DNA from 4 places in the Rossellomorea sp. FS2 genome. Region 4 is predicted to be linked to each of the others. Evidence: riboswitches for the same ligand, from Rfam matches in the RefSeq annotation. Region 4 holds a riboswitch; each other region holds the start of a gene.

Region 1 (4,128 bases), 1.1 Mb from region 4:
ACCAATGCCCACACCGTAATAGGAAGCGCCAGCAAGCATGACCCCGGGGAATTCAACAGCAAGGTTTGTTTCCAGTTGTCTCACTGATTGTGCATGTTCCATATTGTAATTCGGCATCAGGCCGGACCAGTCCGTTACTTCCTGAAGAATGGGCTGTTTGCCTTTGATGCCGATCGTCGCCTCTATATCCCGGAGTGCTATAAGAAGCAATTCATCTTGAGTGAGATCATGGATCTGTTCCCAATGTGGATTGGAATCCTTATAGAAAAGCCTCACAAGAAGCTGACTATTCAAAGAGGTATGCTTCCACTTCCTGCTGGTCCATGTGCAAGCATCACATTTAACCCCGTTTTGTTCTTCCGCAACGATGAACCCAGTGCCATCTGCAGGCAATACGGTGTCAGGGAGTTCAAATCCAAGGTATATACTTTTAAGGGATTTATTCTTAAGGAGTGAAAAGCCTTCATCCAGTACCGGGTGCCCCAAAATCTTCCTTGCCTGATCGTGCGGAATCGCCAGGACGACTGCATCCGCTGATATGATTTCACCATTGGTGAGCTCCAATGAATAAGTGCCACCGGCTTTTTGCAGACTTTCCAGTCCGTTCCCCTTGTACTTTTCTGAATGCGGCGTGCGCTCATCCAATCGATCGATGATGGCAGATAGTCCGGTTTTAAACGAAACAAATTTCTTATTGGACTTCCCCTGATGTTTTTCTCGGTTGATCCATAGACCCTTCATGATACTGCCATAGTCATTTTTATAATCTAATAGGTACGGAAGTGTGGAGGACATGCTCAGTGTGTATAAATCTCCTGAATATACACCCGATAAGACGGGTGCAATCTGGTTTTGAACGAGCTCTTTCCCCAAGAAGGACTCCAGGAAATCCCCGATGGAATCTTCCTTGGTGAACGTCTCATTCACCGTTTCGAAATCCCGGAGTGCAGCCCTTTTTCCGTCATCTGAAATCAGCGTACTTTCCATCAGGGAATCTATTGTCATGGGGATACCAAACACCGAATCACTTGGAATCTTATGTAATGTGTCCTGAGTATAGATAAACGATGTACCCGTTTCGTTGTACACAAGTTCATCCATAAGCCCTACCTCACCGATAAGCTCAAGTACCCCGGGATGTCTTGATACAATGGAATCTGCACCGGCTTCGATAATGAAGGGATCCGATGGAATCGATTTGATTTTACCGCCAAATTTATGTTCCCCTTCAATCAAAAGGAGCCTTACCTCTTCATCTTTTAAGTATTCCTGAAGGTAATATAGTGTCGTGAGACCGGTGATACCTCCACCGACAACTGCCACTGTCTTCATCCTGTTCACTCCAAACGCTTAATTCATTCTATTCATACGGTATCATGATTGGCCGGGATATTCGAGTGATTCACTCTAAGTTTGTGTGTCTGAAAACGCACATTAAACCAAGTTGACAACTTGGTATACTTGGTTTACAATATAAACAATACAATACTTATCAAGAGAGGTAGAGGGAATGGCCCTGTGAAACCTCAGCAACAGATTCCTAATGGGAACACTGTGCTAATTCCTCAAGCAGCTGCTTGAAAGATGAGTTGAAGAGTCCGGGCAATCCTTCTTCTTATCCCGAAGAGGGATTTTTTTATCCTCTTCCTTACTATCCATGAGGAGTGAATACGATGGAAACTACGCAAAGAAGGAATGAATTGATCAATAAACTGATCGTCCATAAAGTGTACAAAAAAGGAGAAAGGCAACTGTTTGAACTGACCCTTGAAGAATTGGAAGAGGAGTTTCGCTGCGTAAAAAAAGAATGTCACCCACACACTGAGTCCGGCTCCATCCATTGGGTAAATGGTGCCAAAGCGACCCTTTAAACCGATCACGAACCCCCATCTGGTTAGGTTCAAGCCATTCAATAATGAGATATTGAATGGTTTTTTTATGGTCTGTTCCTTCCTTTCACTCTTTTCCTACTGCGGCAATACCCATTGCATGGTGCTCCCAAAGCATCTGGGTCACCCATTCTTCATCCTTGTTCCCGCAGTTGATGATAAGGATGATCTCAGATGGCTGAGCATGATCGGTCAGGATTTGTTTTCTCTCCTTGAACTTAACCAGGAACAGGTCTATAAGGAAACCAAGGACTAGTCCGCTCCCTGCACCAATCAACCCCCAATAGATCGGCCCCCATTCCAATACAAACCCACGACTAGTGGTTATGACCGAAAAGATGACAGCCAGGAACATACCTTTATTGAGAAGGGAATGGCCATCAGAATAATGGATGGAGTCAAACAGCCTTGTTTCTTTCTTCCTGCTTTCTAGGGGGATGGCATATAGATCATCCAATCCCCTCTCTTCAAGCTTGACGATGCTCATCTCAATGTAGGATGAATGATTGAACGATGCGATGATTTGCACTACCTGACCCTCCATCCTCTATCAATCAACAAAGATCCCTTCTGATAATACTTTTTTAGAAGGGCCGACTGTTCCCGGTTGAAAAGTTTATTGTTCTCTATAACCCCCACATACGCATCATATATGGTGAAAAAATAAAAGGATGGCATGTACAATAACCATTGTTTATCAAGCACATTTATGGCGGTTTCCACTCTTCCTAAAATGAGATAATGAATTCCCTCCAACAGGTGGGAGTGGTATACGTAAATAACAGTGGTCACCAGCGTGAAAAGACCGGATACAATCCGATGATTATAAAAATGCCCGACGCTCGGTATAGCCATCGACCAAAAGAACGCTGAAACAGGGCATCGCTTGTCGAGATAGTTGATTTCTAAAGGACGTATAATGAGTCTCTGATTGATGGTCGACTTGTTTCCTATATGACTCAAATAAACCTTATTCAAGTCGACGGCGGTTCTGTAACTATCCCATATGGCAAACAAGTACACCGGAATATACAAGTGCATGAATTGTACATCGAGGACGCTTTTAGCTGCGTCGATGTCACCCATGAACGTGTAAACCATGGCTGTATTCAGATGGATGGTCTGGTTGATATAGATCTCCCAAATCACCAGGGCGAAACCTCTAAGGTATTTGGAAAGAAGGAGATGACCGAATCCCGGAAAAGCCATGGACCACAACGCGGCAATCATGGGGCTCCTCAAATGAATCTGTGTGGTGCCGAAAATACTCACGTATGCAAGATTCCCTTGTTCACCGGCATTATTCAACCGTTTCATTTGATACTCCTCCCTGCTCCATTCTTTGGATAGTTTCTGCCATGGGAAGGGATTCATACCTGTTCAAATGAAATTAAATGATATGTATGAATACCGAATCATACAAAAAGCTGTCCGGACAGACCTAAAGTCGGATCTGTCCGGACAGCTTTCAGCTTATTTTTTGGGCTTCTTTGATTAACTCATTGATTTTCCCTGATAAAACCTTTGTTTCCGCGGTCATTTGTTCCTTGTCTTTTGCACGGACGGTGTATGGTTGGCCGATAACGATAACGGCTTTATGACGGTTACGCAATAGTTCTTTAAACGATGTAGGCCCGTGATAGGCTGCCGGTACAATGGGTACCCGTGAGAGGTTTGCAATGGTGATGGCACCGCGCTTTGCTTCCACATCCTCATCTGAACGGGTTCCTCCAGGGAAGACACCCACGATCGACCCTGCCCGGAGGAGCTTAACGGGCTTCTTGATGCTTGAAGGGGAAGGGTTCTCACGATTCACAGGAAAGGCATGAATCTTATGTAAGATATAGGCGGGAATCTTGCGGTCAAATAATTCCTTCTTCGCCATAAAGTGAACGGGTCCGGGCATACTGAAGCCTAGAGCGACGACGTCGAGCCAAGTTTTATGGGAACACGTCACGATATAACCCCCATCTTGTGGAAGTAGATGGGCATTTCGAATTTCCACTTTTCCAAAAATCAATTTTGCCAGGTTTGCGAGAAATGAGTACATGAAATCACCCCATCATCTAGTTTTAATACCTGGTACTAATTATAGTGGAAATCCTCCATTTTACAACTACTAATTTTTATGGGCACCTCTCTGAAAAATAGGCAAGGCAACTGGTACAATGAAAAAGATGACCATGATGAATTCAAGGAGGACGCGGAATGGATCCACAAGGACAAAAAAAGTTTCTAT
Region 2 (4,128 bases), on a different contig from region 4:
GGGCAAGATAAATTCAACCTTTAAGGAAAGGATGATGGTCATGCTTACACCCAAACAGGCCGATGTGACCGATCGTGTCATTGGAAAAGTGAAGGATGGCTCCATTGAGCTGTTCCTCGATAACCAGTCAATCGGGAAAGTCCCCCTTTCGTTGGAGGGGATCAGCATGCAGCCGAATTTCGAGGCGAAAGAAAACAAAATCTACCAGAGCTATACCTCATCAGAAGGGCATGATGCCCGCTATACGGATTGCGATGAAGGTGGATGGTGTTAGAATGACATCGGGGGATCACCCCCGGTGTTCTTTTGGATCAAATCCTTTGCAAAATCCCACTGACATGAGAAAATAGAGATAATAAGTGGATCCATCAAATCTTTTACTACTTCACTGAAAGTCAAGGTGATTGTCATGGAAGTCGTGGATGAAAAAGTTCTGATCGTAGAAGGGACATCCGACAAACGAAAGGTTAAAGATATCATCAGTGAGCCCGTAGAAATCATCTGTACCAATGGTACGATCAGTCTGACCAAAATGGACGAACTAATCGATTCATTATTCGACAGGGATGTATACATCTTGGTGGATGCCGATGAAGCCGGTGAGAAACTCCGCAAGCAATTCAAGCGGGAGTTCCCCGAAGCGGGTCACCTGTATATCGACAGGATGTACAAGGAAGTGGCGGCTGCCCCGGAATATCACCTCGCTTCCGTCTTGATCGGAGCCAACATTGATGTCCACAAACAATATCTTGGAAAAAGGATGAATTAGCTTTGAAAGAGTTGAACAGCCAGGAAGCGCTGCACACGATACGGGAGAATGAAAGACTGCTTGCGCTCTATCTGTACACCCCCATGTGCGGCACCTGCCAGGTTGCAGGTAGGATGATTGATATTGTAGAGAAACTGCCTCAACCATTCGTTTTTGCAAAGGCAAATCTGAATTACCTGGCAGGATTTGCAACAGAGCATGCGGTCGAAAGCGTTCCTTGCCTCCTGCTATTCAAAGATGGAGTCGAGGTGGAACGGATCTATGCGTTTCAATCTGTACCGTTTTTGTATGAAGCTTTGAATAAGGTAGCATAAAGGGCCGAAAAGGCCTTTTTTTGTTCGAATGGTAATAGAAACTGAAAGATTCTCACGGAAACTACTGCGACTTTTCTACATACCGGGACATATTTCTCGGGAAATGAAGCGAACCCGCCAACTTATTGTCTGTTGGGCCCTTCCTTCGACAGTGCGTCCACAATCTGTCGAGAAAGTACAGGAGGATAAACTATCCAATAGTGGAATTAGTTAAGTATCCGAGATACTGGAGGGGTTGCATGAGAGAGTATTTAGAGAAAGTCGTAGATCAATGCGAGACCAGGTATCACTTACAATTGTTATTTCCAGACACCCCGTTCGTCCTACATTTCCAATGCGGCACTAGCGGCCACAGTCTGTCCATTTCTAATAAGGGCTGCAACGTACTTCCCGATCCTCACCCAGATCCCAACCTGACGATAACGGCTGGAGATGTCCGGCGGTTGATTGCTTTACTTGAAGGGAATGAACGATTGACTTCCCTTGTCGATAAAAAGGAAATCGAAGTCCGTGGAGGTTACCGGCATCTGTTGTTTGCTGAATCGGTGCTTTGGTTGACCCGATTTCACATGGTCGAACCAGTGAGCGTATAATGTGCAAAAAAGAATTGACACCTTGTTTATTCGGTGATAGTATCTGTTTAGTAACAAATTTCTGAGTATTTAGTATGAATAATTGAATAACGTTTATCTCTTATTTAGAGTGGTGGAGGGAAGTGCCCGATGAAACCCGGCAACCGTCAATTAAAATTGAAATGGTGCCAATTCACTCGAAGCGAAGGCTTCGACAGATGAGGGAAAGTCAACTATTGAAATAGTATGCCTTTCTGTTTATCGCAGGGAGGCATTTTTGTTTTTCAAATGAGGTTGGATGTTTTAACAATAATGACGTATTTGGATATAATTCCTAGTAAACAGGTGGTTTTACTGATGACGAGGTGGATACAACATGATTACGATTTCTGATGTAAAAAAAATCTTTCAAACCAAAAATGGTACGGTGTCAGCTGTCGATGGGGTGGATATGACCATCAAGGATGGGGAAATCTTCGGTGTCATCGGGTACAGCGGTGCAGGAAAGAGCACGTTGATCCGGATGCTGAATGGGCTCGAGCTACCCACTGATGGATCTGTGGATGTGAACGGTCAAGTGATATCAAAGGCGAAGGGACGTAAACTCCGTGAAGCCCGGCAGTCCATGGGGATGATCTTTCAACATTTCAATCTCCTTTGGTCCCGTACGGTACTTGAAAACATCCAGTTCCCACTCGAGATAGCCGGAGTGCCAAGAGGAGAACGGATCAGGAAGGCGAATGAACTTCTCCATCTGGTAGGACTTGAAGGCAGGGGGGATGCCTATCCGGCGCAACTCAGTGGAGGTCAGAAGCAGCGCGTCGGGATTGCAAGGGCACTTGCGAATGATCCGAAGGTGCTCCTATGTGATGAAGCTACGTCCGCACTGGATCCCCAAACCACGGACAGCATCCTGGATCTTCTTGTTGATATCAATGAGCGTCTTGGGCTCACCATCGTCCTCATCACCCACGAAATGCACGTCATCCGTAAAATCTGTCACAGGGTGGCGGTCATGGAAGCGGGAAAAGTGGTCGAAGAGGGGGATGTCCTAGAGGTATTCCGTAATCCGCGTCAGGAAGTGACGAAGCGCTTCGTGAAAGAGGTCGCACAGCAGCAGGAGTCGGATGACATCCTCGATCAGTATCCGGATGGGAAAGTGTTGAAGCTTACATTCGTTGGAAGCGGTACGGATCAGCCTCTCATCACCTCACTGATCCGAAGGTTCGATCTTGAGGTGAACATCCTTCAGGGCCAGATTTCGCAAACTCAAAAAGGAGCATTCGGCACGCTGTTCATCCATCTGAAGGGTGAACGTGAAATCCTCGATCAGGCGGTCGCCTTCGCTGAAGAACAATCGGTGAAAGTGGAGGTGATGGAGCGATGATCGAGAAAATCTTTCCGAACGTCGATTGGGAAAAGATGTGGGAAGCCACTCTTGAGACCCTGTATATGACTGGTATGTCGGTGATCGTAACATTTGTCCTCGGGCTCGCACTAGGGATTTTATTGTTCCTCACATCAAAAGGGAACATCTGGGAAAATAAGGTGGCCTATTCCATCACCAACGCTGTGGTCAATGTCTTCCGGTCGATCCCCTTCATCATCCTGATCGTCCTGTTGATCCCCTTCACCAAAGTGTTGATTGGTACGATCCGAGGGGCGAACGCAGCGTTGCCTGCTTTGATCATCGGGGCTGCCCCGTTCTATGCCCGCATGGTCGAGATCGCCCTGCGCGAAGTCAATAAGGGGGTCATCGAGGCGGCAAAAGCGATGGGAGCAAAAACGAGCACCATCATCATGAAGGTCCTTCTTCCTGAATCCATGCCTGCCCTCATCTCCGGAATCACAGTGACGGCCATCGCATTAGTCGGTTACACCGCAATGGCGGGCGTCATCGGTGCAGGGGGACTGGGAAACCTTGCTTTCCTGGACGGATTCCAGCGCAGCAGGACCGATGTCACCCTGGCGGCGACCATCTTGATCCTGGTTCTTGTATTCATCATTCAGCTTGTCGGTGATTATTTCACCAATAAAATAGATAAACGATAAAAGGAGAGAAATCAGATGAAAAAATGGTTAGTGGGCACGATTGCAGCAGCAAGTATTGTAGGATTGGCAGCATGCGGAACCAGCGGGAGCAACGGTAGCTCAGGCGATTCAAAGGAACTCGTGGTCGGAGCATCTAACGTCCCTCATGCTGAGATTCTGGAAGAAGCAAAACCGATCCTTGAAAAAGAAGGGATCGACCTGAAGATCGAGACGTATCAGGATTACGTACTTCCGAATAAAGATCTGGACAGCGGGGACCTGGATGCGAACTACTTCCAGCACATTCCTTACCTTGAGGGGCAAAAGAAAGAACACGGATATGATTTCGTCAGTGCCGGCGGAATTCACATTGAACCGATGGCTGTCTACTCGAAGAAGCATAAATCCCTTAAAGATATCCCGGAAGGCGGAACCATTCTAT
Region 3 (4,128 bases), on a different contig from region 4:
GGCTTCAATGGGATTGTGTTTCACTTGTGTTGACATACTCGACACTCCTTTTCTTTTTCACATAGTTTGTCACATAATACGCCGCATAACAGAAGCCCACGAATGGGATCGTGCAGTAAAGCGCCACCCTCTGACCTTCGTCGAAAGCGATCCCGATAACGGATGCAAGGCAGAGAAGAAACGAAGCAATCGGAACGAATGGATACAATGGGGTCTTATATGCCAGGTCCTTCACACTGTTGCCTTCTTTGATGAAGCGTCTCCTGAAGAAGAACTGCGATGCACTTATGCTCATCCAGACAAATACGACGGCCAGTCCAGAAATCGACACCAGTAGGATATAGACCGTGTCGGGTGCGTAAATGCTTGATAAGAGTGCAAGCCCACCGCCCAACATGCTGGTGATGGTGGCAACGAGCGGGACGCCAGATTTGGTCAGTTTGCCGAAGAAAGACGGGATGGTCTTTTTATCTGCAAGGGACCAAAGCATCCGGGAAGAAGCATACAAGCCTGAATTGGCTGCGGAGAGGATGGCGGTGATGATCACCACATTCATCAGGTCTGCCGCATATGGAATCCCGATCCTGCTGAGTACGGCGACGAATGGACTTTCCAATACGCTAGCCGCTTCGCTTGGGAGGAGGGCAGAAAGCACCACGATCGTCCCTACATAGAAGATGACGAGTCTGATAAGGGTTGTCCGGATCGCCTTTGGAATCGTTTTGGTGGGCTCCTTCGTTTCACCCGCGGCTACCCCGATCAGCTCGGTGCCGGAGAAGGCGAAGTTGACGGCAAGCATTGTCATGATGATGGCAAATGCCCCATTCGGGAATAACCCCGCATCGGTAATATTCGTGAAGAATGGTGCCGGGGATGAATCGGCAAGCGGCACGAAGCCGACGATGGCAGCTCCTCCTGCTATGATGAAAAAGACAATGGCCACTACCTTGACAAGGGAGAACCAGAATTCCGATTCTGCAAAAAATCGGACCGTGAACGCGTTCATACCGAAGATGATGGCTGCGAATAACCCACTCCAGATCCATACGCTCACCGATGGGAACCACCGCTGCATCATCAGACCGGCAGCCGTGAATTCAGATCCAAGGGCAACCGTCCAAGTCAGCCAGTACAACCATCCGACGGCATAACCGGTACCCGGCCCGATATACTTGGCCGCGTAGCTGTGGAAGGACCCCGTCTCGGGCATATGGACAGATAGCTCTCCAAGACACATCATGACAAGATACACGACGATGGCTCCGATCAAATAAGAAAGGATCGTGCCGAATGGACCTGCCTGATGGATGGTATACCCCGAGCTGAGAAAAAGCCCCGTCCCGATCACGCCCCCAAGGGAAAGCATGATCAAATGCCTTGTTTTCATTTTCCTCTTAAAGTCTTTTGCTTCAATTTTCATGTTGGCATCCTCCGCGTTCTTGATTCTGGGATGAGTAGACAAACAAAAAACGCACTCAAAACGAGTGCGTTACCGACAAATAAACTGCTTATCTATCAGGTTTGATCACCCGCTGGAATTAGCACAGTTTCTTCTAAAGAAGATCTGCTGCTGAGGCTTCAAAGGGCCAGTCCCTCCACCTCTCTGGATAAGAATTATGAGATTGGTATAAACATTAACAAGAACCCTCATTCCTGTCAATATAAAAATGAACGCACAAAAAATCTGTAAGCGCGCTCATCCCTCATCCTTAGCAATAAAACACCCTTTTGATTATTTCCATGGGAATACGGGAACGTATATAGAAAAAGGGGGATGACACCATGCCGGAAGGACCGGAAATCAGACGGGCCGCAGACCGTGTTCAAAAAGCACTCGCCCGTCTTCCCGTCATGGAGATTTTCTTTGCCTTCCCGCACTTAAAGGGATATGAAAGTCTCCTGCAGGGAACAAAGATCACCAGGGTGGATTCGAAAGGAAAAGCGATGTTGATCCGCTTCGACAACGGCTATACGATGTATTCACACAACCAGCTGTATGGGCGGTGGTACGTAAAGCAGGCCTATGAATACCCCAAAACCAATCGCCAGCTGCGCGTAGCCATACACAATGAGAAGAAGTCCGCTTTGCTCTACAGCGCCTCTGATATTAACGTCATGCGGGATGAGGAGGTTCATTTACATCCATTCATTGCAAGGGTCGGACCGGATATTCTCAGTGAACACGTAACAAGCGGAGACATCCTCACCCGGATGGAAGCATTCAGGAAGCGCAAATGGGTGCATCTACTGCTTGATCAAGGTTTTGTTGCCGGAATCGGGAACTACCTTCGGTCTGAGATCCTATTCGTCTCAGGGATTCATCCAGCACTCCGTCCCATGGACTGTCGTGAGGACCAGTTGACCCTTGCAGCCGAAGCCATCATTCATCTGATGACGCAATCGTATGAAACCGCCGGGATCACCAATGACCTGCAGTTGGTAGAAAAGCTGAAAAAAGAAGGCGTGACGCGGTCCCGTTACCGCCATTGGGTCTTCAATCGTGAAGGTTCCTCATGCTATCGATGCGGGACCGAGATTGAGAAAATCACGGCCGCTTCCAGAAGGCTGTATTACTGCCCACATTGTCAATCCAAATAAAAAGAGGTTGGTCAAAACAAAAAAGGTCATGACGAACAAATCAGTATAACTTCGCTTTCCGCAGGAGTCTTCGTCTTGCACTCCAATCAATCGCTAGAAACAAGTAAATAGTAATTGTCATGAAACCAATCGAAAACCCGGATTCATTTGCCTTATCCGCAAATGAATCCGGGTTTTACTGTGACTGAAACACATTTGTCGCAGCCTCTATTTACTATCAGATGACGCCGTCCATCCCTGCACTCGTCATGATCCCATCCAGTGCCTCTACAAAATAGGCGTGGTCAAGTCCCTGTTTGACGACGATGTCCTTCATGATCACACCCAGTTCAGTGGAAATCCTCAAGTATTCTGTCGTCATATCATCAAGCTTCTTCCTTGTTTCCGCAGCATTGTCCACGTTCACTTTCTCAATCGTTTTGATCATCTCTTCTGAGATTGCCAGGTATTTGTCCTGCGTTTCTTTGTATTTCTTGATATCCCCATCCACTTCTTTGCTGTTGTCGATCGAATCAAGCAAACCCAAGGCCTCATCATGCATGCTCTTATAGACAGGTTCCTCTATCTGGATGGTCTGAAGTTCCGATTTGACCATCTGTACATCCTCTTCGGTCATGTTTTCCTTAATGTAAAAATCGGGATTGCCAATTCCATAATCGTAGTACAACATGACCTCCATCATCCTAGCCTGGAATAAGGCAAGCTGAATTTCTTTATCGAAAGCAGCAAATTCTTCTTCACTGGCTTCAATACTGGGTCCCTGACCTGGCATCGTGGTCTCCGCATCACCTGCAGCCGGACTATCGAACGCATCGGAAGAATCATCATTGAATGGGTCTTCTTCAGTGCTCAGTGAATCATCCTGGACGCTTCCATCTGCCGGAATGTCATCGATTGATGCCGTTCCCCCATCCCCCGATGCAGTACCTTCTTCCTCTGTTGCCGTGGCATCCGTCGATTCTTCCGCATTTGCTTCTCCAGATTGATCACTGTCATCTTTCTTGGCGGTCTTTTCTTCACCCGTTTGTTCCGTCTTTTCTTTCTTCTCTTCCTTGTCACCGCTGATGGCTGTCTGCAGGCTGCTGCAACCCCCGAGGGTCAATATCATTGCCAGTAGAATGCTGAACCATGCTGCCTTTCGCTTCATGTAGCTACCTCCTTATTTGTCAACCATTTTGTTACCAGTTTTATACCCGCACTCTCTCACGGCAAACATATTTTTACAAAGTTTGGTGCTTATTGGTGTGTTTCGACACATGTAAAAAGGTGGATGAACCGCATAGCACCAGTCAAATTTCACATAAAAAAGACCACCGATTCACTCAGTGGCCTTTTCTGTTTTACTGGATGAAGAAGCATCTGTTTCCTCATCCTTCGTTTCCGTATGATAATTGGCTTCGTCCTGTTCCAGCAGATCTTTCAATTCATCCTGTACCGTTTCGTTGCACATTTCGACTTTGGAGCGGTATGCTGCCCTGACGATGACATGGGACGCGACAGGGGCTGTAAGGAACACGAAGAAGATGCCAA
Region 4 (4,128 bases):
CCGCCTCCCAGTTTTACGTTGAATAATACGATGCTACCCCAGAAGATTGCAGGGAGTATGGCTAAAAAGATATCCATAAGAAGCCTCTCTTTCATGGTTGCAGTAGTCTGAATTCTTCTGTGGATAGGTTTTGCCAGAGGATTTGATTGTATGTATTCAATTTTCATGTGGCAGCGAAAAGAATGAGGGGGGAAGGTTTTAAAATTCCGGCCTTGGGGAATCGTAAGAGTAAATAAGGAGGTGCAGCACATCATGATTTGGACGATTATCGGTATTTTATTGATTTTATGGCTTCTTGGTCTTATTTTCAAAATTGGGGGCGCGGTGATTCACGTATTGCTCGTGATTGCCATCGTCGTGTTCATCTTCAACCGCATTACAGGGCGTAAGAAAGGACTGTAGAGGGATTCGGTGCGTCGGACTCCCTACATAAATAGAAAGGCCGGCATCCTCTGGTAAGGAGTGCCGGCCTTTTTTAGGTGCAGATCAGACGAGGGGTCCGCCCTTTGCCTCGATCTCGCCTGTCATCATGCTGAACTTTTTGAAGTTTTCATTGAATTTATAGGCAAGTTCTTTCGCTTTTGACTCGTAAGCGTCTTCGTTCATCCAGGTTCTTTTCGGCTGGAGTACGTCATCCGGTACGCCAGGGACATGGTGGGGGATATGAAGGCCGAAGATCTCATCGGTCTTCGTTTCCACGTGGGTGAGTTCCCCTTCAAGTGCCGCTTGGACCATGGAGCGTGTATAAGACAGCTTCATCCGGCTGCCGACACCGTACTCACCGCCGGTCCACCCCGTGTTCACGAGGTATACCTGAGCGTTATGCTCATCGATCTTCTTGCCGAGCATCTCCGCATAGCGGATGGCCGGAAGAGGGAGGAATGGTGACCCGAAGCAGGTGGAGAAGGTTGCTTGCGGGGACGTGATGCCGCGTTCTGTACCGGCAAGCTTGGACGTGTACCCGCTCAAGAAATGATACATGGCCTGCTCCTTCGTGAGCTTGCTGATCGGAGGAAGCACACCGAATGCATCTGCGGTGAGGAATACGATCGTGTTCGGGTGACCGGCAACGCTTGGATCGACGATGTTCTCCATCGCTTGAAGCGGATAGGCGGCACGCGTGTTTTCCGTCATGGACGCATCCTCGTAATCAGACGCCCGGGTATCTTCATCGACAGCCACATTCTCCAGTACGGAACCGAAGCGGATCGCATCGAAGATCTGAGGCTCTTTTTCACGGGTGAGGCCGATACATTTTGCATAGCAGCCCCCCTCGATATTGAATACGCCGTTCGGTGACCAGCCGTGCTCGTCGTCACCGATGAGCCTGCGGTTGGGATCGGCAGACAAAGTCGTTTTACCCGTACCGGACAGTCCAAAGAAGAGGGCGACATCGCCTTCAAGTCCGACATTGGCAGAGCAGTGCATGGAAAGGATATCGGACTCGGGGAGAACATAGTTCATGACGGAGAAGATCGATTTCTTCATTTCACCTGCATACTCCGTACCGCCGATAAGGACTATCCGTTTCTCGAACGAAACGATGATGAACGTTTCAGAATGGGTTCCATCCACGGCGGGATCGGCCTTGAAATGAGGCGCAGAGACGATCGTGAATTCCGGATCGTGACCGCTCAGTTCCCCGTCTTCGGGACGGATGAAGAGCTGATGGGCGAATAGATTATGCCATGCGAGCTCATTGATCACCTGGATCGGGAGGCGGTGCTTGCGGTCGGCCCCCGCATACCCGTTGAACACGAACAGCTCTTCTTTTTGTTGGAGGTAATCAAGGACCTTTCCATATAACCGGTCGAAGGATTCTTCCGAGATCGGTTGATTGACATTGCCCCACTCGATTTTATCTTTGGAGGAAGCTTCTTCCACAATGAATTTATCCTGAGGTGAGCGTCCGGTATATTTTCCGGTTTTGGCCCTGACGGCACCGGAGGAAGTCAGGATCCCTTCATTTCGCTGAAGGATCTTTTCCACCAGCTGCGGGACGGATAATTGATGGTGTATGTTTTCGCCATTCAGTAATTGCGTCAACTCATTTGATTTGCTCACAGTATTCATTCGAACCCTTCCTTTATGTGAATTTTAAGTAAGTTTGCTTCTCGATGATTAGTATAACACATTAGAAATATTAGTCTATACTATATCATTATTTTTCTGAAAAATAATGATCAATTCATGATTGGATGCTCGTATAATCCCATTTATATGCAGAATATCGGCTTGGTGTTAACGCTGTGAGTGATTGTGATGTCTCAATGGGAGGAGAGAAGGGATGGTTAAACCTAGCAGGGGGGAAAGTGTTGACACCCCGCCGTTGAACCGGTATTATTGTACCTTGAACGGATACTCTTATCCTGAGCTGGTGGAGGGAGCAGACCCTATGAAACCCAGCAACCTGCTATGAGATGAAGGAAAATGGAACGATTTTCCCAAAAGCGAAGGTGCTAAACTGAGGCAAGGTGCAAACCTTGAACGATAAGAGAGAAAAGGCGCGGCTAAAAGTTCAACCCTTTCCTCTGCATGCTTTCCAGAGGGAGGGTTTTTTATTTGACCTGCTACATGGCAATCCCCGGGTCCGATCCCGGCAGCGGGGCCGCCGTGTTTACTTCATACTACTTAGGGAAATGAGTACCGTATCTGCTTCGCTAAATTCGCCGGAAGCCACCGGCAAATGTGTTTAAGGAGGAACCTTGATGTCAACTAAACGTCGTCTGTTTACATCTGAGTCCGTAACGGAAGGACATCCAGATAAAATTTGTGACCAAATCTCTGATTCAATTCTTGATGCTATTCTTACGAATGATCCCAATGCGCGTGTAGCTTGTGAAACATCCGTTACTACTGGTCTCGTTCTTGTTGCCGGTGAAATCACAACCAACACGTATGTCGATATCCCGAAAATCGTCCGCGAAACCATCCGTGAAATCGGATATACGCGTGCAAAATACGGTTTCGATGCTGAAACATGTGCCGTCCTTACATCAATCGATGAGCAATCGGCCGATATCGCCCAAGGGGTGGATCAGGCCCTTGAAGCCCGTGAAGGACAAATGAGCGAAGAAGAGATCGACGCCATCGGTGCCGGTGACCAAGGTCTCATGTTCGGATTCGCCTGCAATGAAACGAAGGAGCTTATGCCTCTTCCGATCTCCCTTTCTCATAAAATCTCCCGTCGCCTGACTGAAGTGCGTAAAGAAGAAATCCTTCCTTACCTTCGTCCGGATGGAAAAACGCAAGTGACGGTTGAATACGATGAGAACGACAAGCCTGTCCGCATCGACACGATTGTCATCTCTACTCAGCATCATCCTGAAGTGACGCTTGAGCAAATCCAGCGTAACCTGAAGGAATATGTGATCGATCCAGTCGTTCCGAAAGAATTGATCGACGAAAACACAAAATACTTCATCAACCCGACTGGTCGCTTCGTTATCGGTGGACCACAAGGAGATGCCGGTCTGACAGGCCGTAAGATCATCGTTGATACGTATGGTGGGTACGCGCGTCACGGTGGTGGTGCATTCTCAGGTAAGGATGCTACCAAGGTTGACCGCTCTGCTGCCTATGCTGCACGTTATGTTGCGAAGAACATCGTGGCTGCAGGACTTGCCGAGAAGTGTGAAGTTCAGCTTGCATACGCCATCGGTGTTGCACAGCCGGTATCGATCTCTGTCGACACATTCGGAACCGGACAAGTATCCGAAGATGTATTGGTGGACGTTGTCCGCAATAACTTCGACCTTCGCCCGGCAGGCATCATCAAGATGCTTGACCTTCGCCGCCCGATCTACAAACAGACGGCTGCTTACGGTCATTTCGGACGTAATGACCTTGATCTTCCTTGGGAGCGTACAGATAAGGCAGACGCTCTTAAAGCAGAAGCGCTTGCTTGATCACCCCTATAAACAAAAAGAGGCTGGAACAAACGTGTTTTAGTCATAGTAAAACCCGAACTGCGATAAGGCAAAGCAGTTCGGGTTTTTTATTTGTTTCATGACCATTACGATTTCATTGTCTCCAACGGTTGAATGGAGTGGCAGACGAAGACGAAGACTCCTGCGGGAAGAGTAGCTTTTGAGAGATCCATGCCCCGAGGAGGCTCCTGGGCTACCC

What was found. A riboswitch is a leader RNA that binds a small molecule or an ion and turns the genes downstream of it on or off. The one in region 4 is predicted to bind S-adenosylmethionine.
Region 1: it holds a riboswitch for S-adenosylmethionine, as region 4 does, so the genes downstream of both, fbpA (Fur-regulated basic protein FbpA) here and metK (methionine adenosyltransferase) in region 4, are expected to answer to the same signal.
Region 2: it holds a riboswitch for S-adenosylmethionine, as region 4 does, so the genes downstream of both, ACNA6I_RS18545 (methionine ABC transporter ATP-binding protein) here and metK (methionine adenosyltransferase) in region 4, are expected to answer to the same signal.
Region 3: it holds a riboswitch for S-adenosylmethionine, as region 4 does, so the genes downstream of both, mmuP (S-methylmethionine permease) here and metK (methionine adenosyltransferase) in region 4, are expected to answer to the same signal.

Annotation. Positions count from the first base shown of each region.
Region 1 covers NZ_JBLRVS010000001.1:1,152,538-1,156,665, forward strand. The annotation lists gene hemG (protoporphyrinogen oxidase) at 1-1,332, opposite strand, end outside; SAM riboswitch class I at 1,487-1,591, shown strand; gene fbpA (Fur-regulated basic protein FbpA) at 1,674-1,871, shown strand; gene ACNA6I_RS06145 (hypothetical protein) at 1,957-2,418, opposite strand; gene ACNA6I_RS06150 (hypothetical protein) at 2,418-3,206, opposite strand; gene ACNA6I_RS06155 (lysophospholipid acyltransferase family protein) at 3,358-3,939, opposite strand; gene ACNA6I_RS06160 (hypothetical protein) at 4,058-4,128, shown strand, end outside.
Region 2 covers NZ_JBLRVS010000005.1:423,534-427,661, forward strand. The annotation lists gene ACNA6I_RS18525 (YusG family protein) at 41-274, shown strand; gene ACNA6I_RS18530 (toprim domain-containing protein) at 410-769, shown strand; gene ACNA6I_RS18535 (thioredoxin family protein) at 772-1,083, shown strand; gene ACNA6I_RS18540 (hypothetical protein) at 1,323-1,676, shown strand; SAM riboswitch class I at 1,774-1,880, shown strand; gene ACNA6I_RS18545 (methionine ABC transporter ATP-binding protein) at 2,032-3,042, shown strand; gene ACNA6I_RS18550 (methionine ABC transporter permease) at 3,039-3,707, shown strand; gene ACNA6I_RS18555 (MetQ/NlpA family ABC transporter substrate-binding protein) at 3,723-4,128, shown strand, end outside.
Region 3 covers NZ_JBLRVS010000004.1:173,218-177,345, forward strand. The annotation lists gene mmuM (homocysteine S-methyltransferase) at 1-36, opposite strand, end outside; gene mmuP (S-methylmethionine permease) at 5-1,420, opposite strand; SAM riboswitch class I at 1,506-1,614, opposite strand; gene nei (endonuclease VIII) at 1,783-2,598, shown strand; gene ACNA6I_RS11505 (hypothetical protein) at 2,816-3,745, opposite strand; gene mnhG (monovalent cation/H(+) antiporter subunit G) at 3,917-4,128, opposite strand, start outside.
Region 4 covers NZ_JBLRVS010000001.1:39,628-43,755, forward strand. The annotation lists gene ACNA6I_RS00260 (GRP family sugar transporter) at 1-77, opposite strand, end outside; gene ACNA6I_RS00265 (lmo0937 family membrane protein) at 253-402, shown strand; gene pckA (phosphoenolpyruvate carboxykinase (ATP)) at 487-2,073, opposite strand; SAM riboswitch class I at 2,362-2,497, shown strand; gene metK (methionine adenosyltransferase) at 2,709-3,908, shown strand.